2 regions of the Achromobacter sp. ISS7 genome follow, and region 1 is predicted to be linked to the other one. Evidence: riboswitches for the same ligand, from Rfam matches in the RefSeq annotation. Region 1 holds a riboswitch; the other holds the start of a gene.
The links. A riboswitch is a leader RNA that binds a small molecule or an ion and turns the genes downstream of it on or off. The one in region 1 is predicted to bind glycine.
Positions count from the first base shown of each region.

Region 2: another riboswitch for glycine. It lies ahead of AC1HFW_RS13655 (D-amino acid dehydrogenase); the one in region 1 lies ahead of gcvT (glycine cleavage system aminomethyltransferase GcvT).

Region 1 is NZ_JAWRZD010000001.1:5,436,217-5,443,156, forward strand. It holds gene AC1HFW_RS24710 (BaiN/RdsA family NAD(P)/FAD-dependent oxidoreductase) at 1-31, shown strand, start outside; gene AC1HFW_RS24715 (superoxide dismutase) at 264-878, shown strand; gene AC1HFW_RS24720 (ZIP family metal transporter) at 906-1,799, shown strand; glycine riboswitch at 1,906-1,998, shown strand; glycine riboswitch at 2,032-2,154, shown strand; gene gcvT (glycine cleavage system aminomethyltransferase GcvT) at 2,238-3,338, shown strand; gene gcvH (glycine cleavage system protein GcvH) at 3,436-3,813, shown strand; gene gcvP (aminomethyl-transferring glycine dehydrogenase) at 3,905-6,778, shown strand; gene AC1HFW_RS24740 (DUF945 family protein) at 6,885-6,940, opposite strand, start outside.
Region 2 is NZ_JAWRZD010000001.1:3,033,012-3,039,951, forward strand. It holds gene AC1HFW_RS13630 (spinster family MFS transporter) at 1-319, opposite strand, end outside; gene AC1HFW_RS13635 (AraC-like ligand-binding domain-containing protein) at 477-1,469, shown strand; gene AC1HFW_RS13640 (NAD/NADP octopine/nopaline dehydrogenase family protein) at 1,634-2,731, shown strand; gene AC1HFW_RS13645 (3-hydroxybutyryl-CoA dehydrogenase) at 2,734-3,747, shown strand; gene blaELC (ELC family class C beta-lactamase) at 3,784-5,049, opposite strand; glycine riboswitch at 5,188-5,279, shown strand; glycine riboswitch at 5,281-5,367, shown strand; gene AC1HFW_RS13655 (D-amino acid dehydrogenase) at 5,412-6,641, shown strand; gene AC1HFW_RS13660 (LysR substrate-binding domain-containing protein) at 6,616-6,940, opposite strand, start outside.

The DNA.
Region 1 (6,940 bases):
CTCGGGCGTCGCCTGCGGCAACGCGCTCTAGGCGCTCCAGCCGCATTCTCCGGGCGCGCCGCCCGCTTCGTCCCACGCGTTTCCCGCCCATCGGCGCGGGCACGCTTCGTGCTGCCCGCCAAGGGCCTGCGCGGCTCATAGCCTGGCTGCATGACAGGCATTGCAACGTTATCGTTGTGATATCAAATAAAAATACCTATCATTTGTATTTCTAAAAATCAGACGCTTGTCATCACCGGCAGCGTCGCCCGACGGAGACCGCCTTGGCCTACACCTTGCCGCCCCTGCCTTACGCCTACGACGCGCTCGAGCCGAACATCGACGCCCTGACGATGGAGATCCACCACAGCAAGCACCACCAGACCTACGTCAACAACCTGAACGCCGCGCTGGACGGCGCCGGCATCGCCACCGACGAGCCGGTCGACGCCCTGGTGGCGCGCATCGACCAACTGCCCGAGGCCATCCGCGGCGCGGTGCGCAACAACGGCGGCGGCCACGCCAACCACAGCCTGTTCTGGTCGGTGATGTCGCCGCAGGGCGGCGGCGAGCCCGACGGCGCCCTGGCCCGCGCCATCGACGCCGAACTGGGCGGCCACGCGGCCTTCCGCGAAGCCTTCACCAAGGCGGCGCTGACGCGCTTCGGCAGCGGCTGGGCCTGGCTCAGCGTCACGCCGGCCGGCAAGCTGCTGGTGGAAAGCAGCGCCAACCAAGACAGCCCGCTGATGCAGGGCAACACGCCGATCCTGGGGCTGGACGTGTGGGAGCACGCCTACTATCTGAAGTACCAGAACCGCCGGCCGGAATACATCGGCGCCTTCTACAATGTGATCGATTGGCCCGAGGTGGCGCGCCGCTACGCCGCCGCCGTGGGCTGAGCCGGCATTGCGCGGGGGCAGCGGTCCATGAACACTTTCAGCCGTCATCGCATCCGGCCCGCGGCCATCAGCGTCAGTGTCTGGACGCTGGCGGTGCTGGTCGCCTGCCTGGGCCTGCACCAGATGTGGGTCTATTTCAACGAGCACGCGCCGCACGTGGCCGACGCGCTGCTGGGCGGCATGGTGGCGGCCGGCGCCACCGCCGCCGGCACGCTGCCGGTGCTGTTCGCGCGCACCATCCCGCAGAAGATGCAGGACAGCATGTTCGGCTTCGGCGCCGGCGTGATGCTGGCGGCCAGCGCCTTTTCGCTGGTGGCGCCGGGCATCGCGGCGGCCGAGGCCCAGGGCGCCGGCCCGTGGGGCGCGGGCCTGACGGTGGGCGCCGCCATCCTGCTGGGCGCGGCGGTACTGCTGCTGATGGACCGGCTGCTGCCGCACGAGCACTTCATCAAGGGCCGCGAGGGCATCGAGGCGCACCGCCTGCGCCGCACCTGGCTGTTCGTCTTCGCGATCACGCTGCACAACCTGCCCGAGGGCCTGGCCATCGGCGTGGGCTACGCCGGCAACGATCCGGTGCGCGGCACGGCGTTGGCCACCGGCATCGCCATCCAGGACATTCCCGAGGGGCTGGTGGTGGCCGTGGCCTTGATCGCCGCCGGCTACAAGCGCGCGTTCGCGGTGGCGCTGGGCATGCTGTCGGGCCTGGTCGAGCCGGTCGGCGCGGTGCTGGGCGCGGCGGTGGTGGGCTGGTCGGCGGCGCTGCTGCCGTGGGGGCTGGGTTTCGCCGCCGGGGCGATGCTGTTCGTGATCAGCCACGAGATCATCCCGGAATCGCACCGCAAGGGGCACGAGGTCTACGCCACCTGCGGGCTGATGCTGGGCTTCGTGCTGATGATGCTGCTGGACACCGCGCTGGGCTGAGCGGCCGTCGCGCGGGGGGCGGGCCCGCGGCCTCGGATCGAGGCCGCGTATCAAGGCCGTGGATCAACAACGGAACGGCGTTTCGCGGTATGCTTTCGGCGCTGTCACGCATGTTGCGGGAGAGAGCGGCCGTCCGCGGCCGCCGCCGAAGGCGCAATTCGCCCAGAATCGCTCAGGTATCCCATACCGCGCATGTTTGCCCTGTCCCGGTTTTTACCGCGCGGACGCGGCAAAGCAGCACTCTGGAGAGACCTGGCGCCGCTGCCCAAACAGGGACATAGCGCGCAGCCCAGGCGCCGAAGGTGCAAACCCGCCACGCGGGGCAACTCTCAGGCAAAAGGACAGAGGGGCGGAAAATTCAGCCGTTGCGCGGGCGTTTCCTGTCCGCCGGCGGCATTCCGTAACCCTGGCACCGCTGCCGCTCCGGAGTACCCGCGCATGTCCGCAACCCTCAAACGCACCCCGCTGGCCGACGAACACATCGCCTCCGGCGCCCGCATGGTCGATTTCGGCGGCTGGGACATGCCCCTGGCCTACGGCTCGCAACTGGAAGAACACCACGCGGTGCGCCAGGACGCCGGCATGTTCGACGTTTCGCACATGCTCAACGCCGACGTCACCGGCCCCGATGCCTTTGCCTTCCTGCAGCGCCTGGTGGCCAATGACGTGGCCAAGCTGACCGTGCCCGGCAAGGCGCTCTACACCTGCATGCTGAACCCGCAGGGCGGCGTCATCGACGACCTGATCGTCTACTTCTTCGCCGCCGATGAATGGCGCGTGGTGGTCAATGCCGGCACGGCCGACAAGGACATGGCCTGGATGCAGCGCGTCAAGCAGGCCGGCAAGTTCGACGTCGCCATCACGCCGCGCCGTGACCTGGCCATGATCGCCGTGCAGGGCCCCAATGCCCGCGCCAAGGTCTGGGCCGCGCGTCCGGCCTGGCAGGCCGCCAGCGAGCCGCTGACCCCGTTCGTGGCCGCCCGCGTCGGCGACGACACCCTGGTGGCGCGCACCGGCTACACCGGCGAAGACGGTTTCGAGATCGTGCTGCCTGCCACCGAGGCGGTGCAACTGTGGCGCGACCTGGCGGCCCAGGGCGTGCGCCCGGCGGGCCTGGGCGCGCGCGACACGCTGCGCCTGGAAGCCGGCATGAACCTGTACGGCCAGGACATGGACGAACTGACCCAGCCCGGCGAAGCCGCGCTGACCTGGACGGTGTCCCTGAAAAACCCCGAGCGCCGCTTCATCGGCCGCGACGCGCTGGAGCAGTTCGCCACGCCCGCCACCTTCATCGGCCTGAAACTGCAGGAGCGCGGCGTGATGCGCGCCCACATGGCGGTGCGCACCCCGCACGGCGTGGGCGAGCTGACCAGCGGCACCATGTCGCCGACGCTGGGCGTCTCGATCGGTTTCGCGCGCCTGCCGCAAGGCGTGGCCGCGGGCGACACGGTCGAGGTCGACATCCGCGGCAAGTGGGTGCCCGCCCTGGTCTGCAAACTGCCGTTTGTCCGTAACGGCAAAGCCGTCGAACACTCGTAAACTCGAAGCTTCGCGCCGCTGGCCGGCCCCTCGGGGCAGGGCCGTCGGCGCGAGGCGCGCAACACCATTTCCTTATCCGAATCCCCCAGGAGTTCCCATGAGTCTGCCCACCGATCGCAAGTACACCGAGTCCCATGAATGGGTCAAAGCCGAAGGCGACGTGTTCGTCGTCGGCATCACCGATACCGCCCAGGACCAGCTGGGTGACCTGGTCTTCGTCGGCGACGTCAAGGTCGGCGCCAAGCTGAACGCGGGCGAGACCGCCGGCGTGGTCGAGTCGGTCAAGGCCGCCTCCGACATCTACGCGCCCGTGGCCGGCGAGATCGTTGCCTTCAACGACGAGCTGGAAAGCAACCCCAACCTGATCAACGAATCGGCCTTCACCGCCTGGATCTTCAAGATCAAGCCGGTCAACGCCGCCGATGCCGACAAGCTGCTGGACGCGGCCGGCTACGAAGCCGTCGCCAACGGCTAAGCCCGTCAGGGCGGGCGCGGCGCTGGCGCCGCCGCCCGTCCATGCATCACCGTCCGTCCCTCCGACGACACCGCCATCTCGAGATCCCCCCATGTCGCGCGCCCTAGACACCCACACCGACTTCATTCCCCGCCACATCGGCCCCTCCGACGCCGACCAGGCCGCCATGCTCGCCGCGATCGGCAGCCCCAGCCTGGACGCCCTGATCGAAGAAGTCGTGCCGCCCAAGATCCGCAGCCAGGCGCCGCTGGCGCTGCCGCCGTCGCGCAGCGAAGCCGACGTGCTGGCCGAACTGAAGCAGATCGCCGGCCGCAACAAGGTCTTCCGCAACTACATCGGCCAGGGGTACTACGGCACGCAGACGCCCAACGTGGTGTTGCGCAACATTCTCGAGAATCCCGCCTGGTACACGGCCTACACGCCGTACCAGCCCGAGATCTCGCAGGGCCGCCTGGAGGCCCTGCTGAACTACCAGACCATGGTCGCCGACCTGACCGGGCTGGACATCTCCAACGCCTCGCTGCTCGATGAAAGCACCGCCGCCGCCGAAGCCATGACGCTGGCGCGCCGTGGCGCCAAGTCGCAGAGCCCGGTGTTCTTCATCTCGCGCCACGTGCATCCGCAGACCATCGAAGTCGTGCGCACGCGCGCCGAGGGCCTGGACATCGAGATCGCCATCGGCGACGAGGCCGAAGGCCTGCCGGAGTGCTTCGGCGTGCTGCTGCAGTACCCGCACAGCACCGGCTCGGTGGCCGACTACCGCAAGCTGGCCGAGGCCGCCCACGCGCAAGGCGCGGTGGTGGCCGTCGCCACCGACCTGCTGGCGCTGGCGCTGCTGGCCGCGCCGGGCGAGTGGGGCGCGGACATCGCCATCGGTTCGGCCCAGCGCTTCGGCGTGCCGTTCGGTTTCGGCGGCCCGCACGCGGGCTTCATGGCCTGCAAGGACGCTTTCAAGCGCAACATGGCCGGCCGCCTGGTCGGCGTGTCCAAGGACGCCCAGGGCAACCCGGCGATGCGCCTGGCCCTGCAGACGCGCGAACAGCACATCCGCCGCGAGAAGGCCACCTCGAACATCTGCACCGCGCAGGTGCTGCTTGCCGTGATGGCCGGCATGTACGCCGTCTGGCACGGCCCGGCCGGCATCCGCCGCATCGCCGAGCGCGTGCAGCGCTACACCGCCATCCTGCGCGCCGAACTCGGCAAGCTGGGCCTCAAGGTCGCCAACGACACCTTCTTCGACACGCTGCTGCTGGAAACCGGCCCCGCCACCCCGGCCATCATCACGGCCGCCGAGTGCGAGCACGTCAACCTGCGCCGCGTCGACGGCGCCCGCCTGGCCGTGTCGCTGGACGAGACCGTCACCGCCGCCGACCTGCAGGCCCTGGTGAACGTGTTCGCCGCCGGCCTGGAGCACGATGACGTCGAACTGGACATCGACGCGCTGGACGCCGCCGCCGCCGGCGGCATTCCCGCCGCCGTGGCGCGCGAAAGCGCCATCCTCAAGCACCCGGTGTTCTCCAGCGTGCAGTCGGAAACCGACATGCTGCGCTACCTGCGCAAGCTGGCCGACAAGGACCTGGCGCTGGACCGCACCATGATCCCGCTGGGTTCGTGCACCATGAAGCTGAACGCCACGGCCGAGATGATCCCCATCACCTGGCCCGAGTTCGCGCTGGTGCACCCGTTCGCGCCCGCCGCGCAGAGCAAGGGCTACGATGAGCTGATCACGCGCCTGTCGGCCGCGCTGTGCGAAATCACCGGCTACGACAACATCAGCCTGCAGCCCAACTCGGGCGCGCAGGGCGAGTACGCCGGCCTGCTGGCGATCCGCGGCTACCACCAGGCCAACGGCCAGCACCAGCGCAACGTCTGCCTGATCCCGTCGTCGGCCCACGGCACCAACCCCGCGTCGGCGCAGCTGGCCGGCATGGAAGTGGTGGTGGTGGCGTCCGACGCCAACGGCAACGTCGACCTGGTCGACCTGCGCGCCAAGATCGAACAGGTCGGCGACAAGCTGGCCGCGCTGATGATCACCTACCCGTCCACGCACGGCGTGTTCGAGGAAGCCGTGACCGAGATCTGCGACCTGGTGCACCAGGCCGGCGGCCAGGTGTACCTGGACGGCGCCAACATGAACGCCATGGTTGGCGTGGCCAAGCCGGGCAAGTTCGGCTCGGACGTGTCGCACCTGAACCTGCACAAGACCTTCTGCATCCCGCACGGCGGCGGCGGCCCGGGCGTCGGTCCGGTCGCGGTGCGCGCGCATCTGGCGCCGTACCTGCCGGGCGTGGTCAACGAACAGGGCAAGCTGCCCGGCGAAGCCAAGGTGGGCCCGGTCTCGGCCGCGCCGTTCGGCTCGGCCGGCATCCTGCCGATCCCGTTCGTGTACATCGCGCTGATGGGCGCCGACGGCCTGCGCCGCGCCACCGAAGTCGCGATCCTGAACGCCAACTACATCGCCACCCGCCTGCGCGACCACTACCCGGTGCTGTACGCGGGCCGTAACGGCCGCGTGGCGCACGAGTGCATCCTGGACGTGCGTCCGCTCAAGGACACCAGCGGCATCAGCGCCGAGGACATCGCCAAGCGCCTGATGGACTACGGTTTCCATGCCCCCACCATGAGCTTCCCGGTGGCCGGCACGCTGATGGTCGAACCGACCGAATCCGAAGGCGTGGCCGAGCTGGACCGCTTCATCGAGGCGATGATCTCGATCCGCGAGGAAATCGCCCAGGTCGAGCGCGGCGAACGCGATCGCGAGGACAACGTCCTGAAGAACGCGCCGCACACCGCGCAGATGCTGCTGGCCGAGGAATGGCTGCACGACTACCCGCGCCAGCAGGCCGCCTACCCGGTGGCGTCGCTGCGCGATGCCAAGTACTGGCCGCCGGTGGCGCGCGTGGATAACGCCTATGGCGACCGCAACCTGGTGTGCGCCTGCCTGCCGATCGAAGCCTACGCCTGATGCCGCATGAGGGTTCGCCCCACGGGGCGCACCCTCGAGGCCCGCCTGGCGACAGGCAAAAAAAACCCCCATCGCAAGATGGGGGTTTTGTTTTTGCGCGGCAGCCTTACTTCTTGGCCGGCGCCGCCGTGATGGTGTTGGCGAAGTCCTCGGTGATGCTGA
Region 2 (6,940 bases), 2.4 Mb from region 1:
TCTTCGACAGGCCGCAGGCGGCGGTCGCCACGCTCCAGAAGGCCACGCCGATGGCGATGATGCGGGGCCGCGAATAGCGGTCGGCGAGCAGCGCGATGGGGATGCCCATGAAGGCGTAGAACAGCGAAAAGGCCAGTCCGTGCAGCAGGCTGAACTGCGTGTCCGAGAGCTGCAGGTCGCGCTTGATGGGCTCGATCATCAGGGCCAGGATCTGCCTGTCGACGAACGAAAATATGTACGCTAGCATGCAGATCAGGACGACATACCACTCGTAGGCATAGCGCTTTTGCGCCGCGTCGTTTCCGGTATCGGCCGTCATGTTTTTCCCTTGTATCGCATCGGGATCGCGCCCCCTTTCAGGGCGGCGGCGTCCCGCTGTCTGGTTCGCCATTTCGATGGCTGCATCTGTTGTAGGCCTTTGCGCCGGCCGGCTCTATACCGGGCGCGCAACGGCTATTCCCGGGGCGCAGGAAAGCATGTTCCACGATACCTATCCGCTGCAACGCCATTGCCTGCTGGATTCGGGCAATGTCTCCGAAATCACCGACCAGGTCAGCCAGCACCTGTGGTCGCACCGCATGTGCGTGGCGCCGGGCGAACCGCTGCAATCGCGCCTGTACGGGGTGTTCTTCGGCAGCGCCGCGCTGTTCGACCTGCACTACGGCGCCGAGGTCGAGATCGATGCCGGCGACATCGCCCGCTACTACCTGGTGCGCGTCACGCTGCAAGGCGCGGGCGAAGTCACGCTGGGCAAGCGCAGCGCCGCCCTGCGCGAGGGCGGCCTGACCATCTCGTCGCCGTCCGAGCGCAGCATCCTGCGCATCGGCCAGGACTGCCGCAGCCTGATCCTGCGCATTGAGCGCGAGGCGCTGGAACGGCAATTGCAGCAGCTGCTGGAGCGCCCCCTGCGGCAGGCGCTGGTGTTCGACCTGGAAGCCGCGCCCGGCTCGCCCGGCCTGGCCGCGGTGCAGGAGACGCTGGACTACCTGTGCCGGCTGTACCGCCATCCCGCCATCGAGGGCGTGACGCAGACGCTGGCGGCGGGCTTTTCCGACTACCTGGCGTCGCTGCTGCTGATGCAGCTGCCGCACAATTACTCCGAGGCCCTGCGCGCCGACCGCCGCCAGCCGCTGCCGCTGCACGTGCGGCGGGCGCGCGACTACATCGAAGACCACATCGACGCCCCCATCGCCCTGCCCGACCTGGCGGCCCATTGCGGCGTCTCGATCCGCACGCTGCAGAACGGCTTCGCCCAGTTCCTCAAGCAAAGCCCCAGCGACTACCTGCGCAACCGCCGCCTGGCGCGGGCGCACGCGGCGCTGGTCGAGGCGCGCGACGGCGACAGCGTCACCGACATCCTGCTGCGCTGCGGCGTGACCAGCTTCGGCCACTTCGCCACGCATTACCGCAAGCGCTACGGCTGCCTGCCGTCCGAAACGCTCAAGCAACGCCGCGCCCGCGCCTGTTGACGCGCGCGGCGCCACGCCGCGCGGCCCCCCGCCGCGTCGCGGCATGACGGCACCGCCCCGCCCGCGCCGATTTCGTTGCCGATTCCGTATGCAACTTGCGCGTGCGGCGCAGCCTCGCCCGCGCGCCGTCGATAGCATCGAAGCTCTCTCGAAGGAGCTTGATCATGCGCATCGGTGTTATTGGAGGCGGCCACGGCTGCTACGCGGCGGCCGCCGACCTGGCGGAAAAGGGACACCAGGTACGCCTGTGGCGCCGCGACGGCGCGGCCTTTGATGGCCTGCGCCGCGACGGCGCCCTGGAAGTCACCGACTATCGCGGCACGCGCCGCATCGCGCTGGGCGACGCGCCCGGCCAGATCGCGCTGGCCGCCGACCTGGCCAGCGCCACCGAGGACGCGGCGCTGCTGGTGATTCCGCTGCCGTCCACCACGCACGCCGCGCTGGCGCCCGAACTGGCGCCGCACCTGCGCGACGGCCAGGTGGTGTTCCTGCCGCCCGGCACCTTCGGCAGCTATCTGTTCGCCCGCGCCCTGAAGGACGCCGGCAACCGCGCCGAGGTCGCCTTCGCCGAGACCGGCACGCTGCCCTACCTGGCGCGCAAGCATGGCGACCGCGTCGTCATCAGCGCCTACGCCACCCGCCTGCCCACCGGCGTTTTCCCCCGCCGCCTGGCCGGCCCCGCGTTCGAGACGCTGGCGCGGGCCTACCCCAGCATCGAGCCGATCGAGGACGCGCTGTCGGGCGCCCTGATGAATGCCGGCCCGGTGATCCATCCGCCACTGATCCTGATGAACGCCGGTCCGCTCGAACACTTCGAGCGCTGGGACATCCACAACGAAGGCACGCAGCCGTCGATCCGCCGCGTGACCGACGCGCTGGACGCCGAACGCATCGCCATCCGCGCCGCGCTCGGCTACGCCGCGCCGCACTTTCCGCTGGCCGACCACTACGCCAGCGAGGGCGACGAGTGGATGTACGGCCGCGGCGCCCACGGCAAGCTGACCGACAGCGGCGACTGGCGCGAGACCATCGACCTGGGCACGCACCGCTACATGCTGGAGGACACGCGCCTGGGCCTGTCGTTCCTGGTGTCGACCGGCCGCTGGGCCGGCGTGCCCACGCCGGTGGCGCAGGGCCTGCTGAGCGTGGCGTCGGCCGTCACCGGCCGCGACCTGTACGCCGAGGGCCGCACGCTCGAAGCGCTGGGGCTGGACACCCTGTCGCGCGCCGACATGGCCGCGCTGCTCGCGCAAGGATGCTGACCATGGAACGGACCTTGTGCGTGGTCGGCGCCGGCCGCATGGGCATGGGCATCGCCCTGTCGTACCTGCATGCCGGACTGGAGGTCACGCTGATCGACATCAAGCCGCGCGCGCGCGGCGAGCGGGCCGAGACCTTCGCCCGCGTGCTGGGCGGACTGCGGCGCGAACTGGGCACGCTGGTGCGGCTGGGCCTGCTGGACGACGCCCAGGCCGACACCGCGCTGGGCCGCGTGCGCCTGGTGGCGCGCGAGGACGCCGTGGCCGACGTGGCCCGCGCCCGCGTGGTGTTCGAGGCGGTGCCCGAGCAACTGGACATCAAGCGCGACACCTTCGCCTGGCTCGGCGAGGTCTGCGCGGCGGACAGCGTCATCGCCTCCACCACCTCGACCTTCCTGGTCACCGAGCTGGCCGGCATGGTGCGCGAGCCCGGCCGCTTCCTCAACGCGCACTGGCTCAACCCCGCCTACCTGATTCCGCTGGTGGAAGTGAGCCGCGGCCCGCAGACCGCCGACGCGGCCTTGCAGGAGCTGCTGGCGGTGCTGCGTCTGGCCGCCAAGACGCCGGTGCAATGCGCCCCGGCGGCCGGCTACATCGTGCCGCGCATCCAGGCGCTGGCCATGAACGAGGCCGCCCGCATGGTCGAGGAAGGCGTGGCCAGCGCCGAGGACATCGACACCGCCGTGCGACTGGGCTTCGGCCTGCGCTTCTCGGTGCTGGGACTGCTGGAGTTCATCGACTGGGGCGGCGGCGACATCCTCTACTACGCCTCGCGCTACCTGTCCGGCGCGCTCGACCCGCGCTTCGCGGCCCCGGCCATCATCGAACGCAACATGGAACAGGGGCGTAACGGCCTGCGCGAAGGCCAGGGCTTCTACGACTATGCCGGCATGGACGTGGAGGCGTACAAGCTGCGGCGGCTGGGCGAGCTGTGCGCGCGGCTGGAGATCATGGGGTTGCTGCCGAAGTTCGATGGCGCCAGGACGGCTGGCGAGACAGCCGCAACCGGCAGGTCATGAACGCCGGCGGCGGGCGCCCGCCGGCCGGCGCGGCCTTTACGGCGCCAGCGCCTTGAGCACCCTCAACGCCAACCGCACCCGCGCCTCGTTGGGATAGTTGCGGTTGGCCAGGATCACGATGCCGAGCTTGCGCGACGGCACGAACGCCACGTAGGCGCCGAAGCCATTGGTGGCGCCGGTCTTGTTGATCCACACCGCCTGCTGCGGCGCCAGCGGCGGTTGCAGCGCCTGGACCGGCAGGGTCTCGAACGCGACCTTGGCGGAATTGCCGTGCACCAGATCGTCCACCGAGACCGGATAGCGGTACTGCTCCCAGATCAGGTCCTGCGTCATCGCGCCCAGCTGGTAATAGCCGGTGTGGGTCTCGGCGATGGCGCGCTGCAGCGTGGCGTCGACCGGCGCGGTGCCCAGGTTGATCTCGACGAAGCGCAGCATGTCGCGGGCGCTGGACTTCACGCCGTAGGCCTCGTCGGCCAGCACGCCCGGATTCACGCGCACCGGCGCGTCCTGCTTGTCGTAGCCCTGGGCGTAGTCGGGCATCTTGCGCGGCGGCACTTCCAGGTAGGTGTCGCGCAGCCCCAGCTTGGGAAACAGCTGCTGCTCCATCGCCACCACGTAGGGCTCGCCCAGCGCGCGCGCCGCCACCACGCCCAGCATGCCGATGCTGGGGTTGGCGTAGGTGCGCCGCGTGCCGGGCGCGTATTGCGGCGTCCACGCCTTCAGGTAGTCCATCAGCTGCGCCATGGTCTGCACCGCGTCCGGCACCTGCAGCGGGAAACCGCCGGCGGTGTGCGTGGCCAGGTTCACCAGCGTCATCTTGGCGAATTCGCTGCCCTGCAATTCGGGCACCCATTTGGCCGGACTGTCGGCCAGCGACAGGCGGCCCGTGGCCTGCGCGTAGGCGGCCAGCGTGACGGTGAAGGTCTTGCTGATCGATCCCAGCTCGAACAGCGTGTCGCTGGAGACCGCGCGCCGCGGCTCGCGCGAGGCATCGCCGTAGTTGAAGAAGCGCTGCTCGCCGTCGCGGCTGACGCCGATGGCCATGCCGGCGATGCCGTACTGGCGCATGACGTCGGCCACCGCGGCGTCGACGGCGGCCGTGGCGCGATCGGCCTTGGCGGGTGCGGCAGCCGGCGCCGTGGATGACCTGGCGGCGGGCGCCTGTGCGCTGGCGGCTGGGGAGGCGGCCTGCGTCGCGGCCGGGCTAGCCGAGGCGGCGCCGGCCAACACCAGGCTCAGGGCCAGGGCCGATGTCAGGGTCTTGGGCCGCGGGAAAACACGGGGCATTGCCGGAGCGCGCATGCGAGATCGTCCTATCGTTTTCTTGGCCGGCGCGTGCCGGCGGGTCGGCGCCCAGTGTAGAGCCAATCCCGCGCCACCCTGGTATTAACCCTGAGTGCCGCGCCCGACGAATTTTGGCTATTCTCGGTTTCGTCGATTCAAAACCCCGCAGAAGAGTCCCGTCCCCCGTGGCGGGCGCCGACGGAGCAACCGCCCCGGAAACTCTCAGGCAACAGGACTGCGCGGTCTAGACAATCTGGAGAGAGGCGCCTGGCGCCCACCGAAGGGGAACCCGCGCCGCCGCGCCCGGGTGAAGCTCTCAGGTACAGAGACAGATGGGGTGCCACGATCATTGGGTCGTGGCCACGCCATCTGGAGCCATCATGCCCCGCATCGCCATCATTGGCGCCGGTATCACCGGCGTCACGTCCGCCTACGCCTTGAGCAAACTGGGCTACGACGTCACCGTCTACGACCGCCAACGCTATCCCGCCATGGAGACGTCCTACGCCAACGGCGGCCAGCTGTCCGCCAGCAACGCCGAAGTCTGGAACAGCGCCGCCACCGTCATGAAGGGCCTGCGCTGGCTCGGCCGCCACAACGCGCCGCTGCTGCTCAACCCGCGCCCGAGCTGGCACAAGTATTCGTGGCTGGCCCAGTTCATGGGGCAGATCCGCAACTACCGCCAGAACACCATCGCCACCACCCGCATGGCGATCGAGGCGCGCGAGCACCTGTACGCCATGGCGGTCGAGGAAGGCATCGACTTCGACCTGCAACGTCGCGGCATCCTGCACATCTACCACGACGCCGCCAGCTTCGAGACCGCGCGCCGCGCCAACGCGCTGCTGCGCGAGGGCGGGCTGGAACGGCACGCCGTCACGCCGGAGGAAATCCGCGGCATCGAACCGACGCTGAGCACGCCCTGCCACGGCGGCTTCTACACGCCGTCCGACGCCACCGGCGACATCCACAAGTTCACCAGCGGCCTGGCGCAGGCGTGCCTGCGGCGCGGCGTGCGTTTCGAACAGGATGCCGACATCCGCGCCATCAGCCGCGACGGCCTGCCCTACGTGCTGGACGTGGCGCGCGAGGACGGCGCGCGGCGCGAACAGCACGAGGCCGACGCCATCGTCGTCTGCGCCGGCGCCGCCAGCCGCCAGTTCGCGCGGCAGCTGGGCGACCGCCTGAACATCTACCCGGTCAAGGGCTATTCGATCAGCGTGCACCTGGACGACGCCGCGAGCCAGGCGGCCGCGCCCACCGTGAGCCTGCTGGACGAAGCCGCCAAGATCGTCACCAGCCGCCTGGGCGAGCGCTTCCGCGTGGCCGGCACCGCCGAGTTCAATGGCTTCAACCTGGACATCCGCGCCGAACGCATCCAGCCCCTGGTCGACTGGACCCGCCGCCACTTTCCCGGCGTGCGCACCGCGCGCGTGGTGCCGTGGTGCGGACTGCGGCCGATGATGCCCGACATGATGCCGCGCGTCGGTCCGGGCAAGCGCCCCGGCGTGTTCTACAACACCGGCCACGGGCACCTGGGCTGGACGCTGTCCGCGGCGACCGCGCAGATGCTGGCGGCGAGCGTCAGGGAAGCGGTGGCGCTGCCGTAGCGCAGGATTCCCGCGCCAGCCACTCCCGCAACGCCATCACCCGCGCGTCGTCCGCGCTGCCCTGCGGATAGACCAGGTAATAGGCGAAGTCCGGCGCCATGCCGACGTCGATATCGAACAGCCTGACCAGCCGCCCGCTGGCGAGATCGGCGGCCACCATGGCCGGTTCCAGCAGGCCCACGGCGCTGCCGTCCAGCGCCGCCTGCGCCACGTGGCTGGAATCTGGAAACGCCAGGCTGCGGCTGGCGTCGACATCGCCGACGCCGGCCGCCGCCAGCCACATTTTCCAGTCTGGCCAG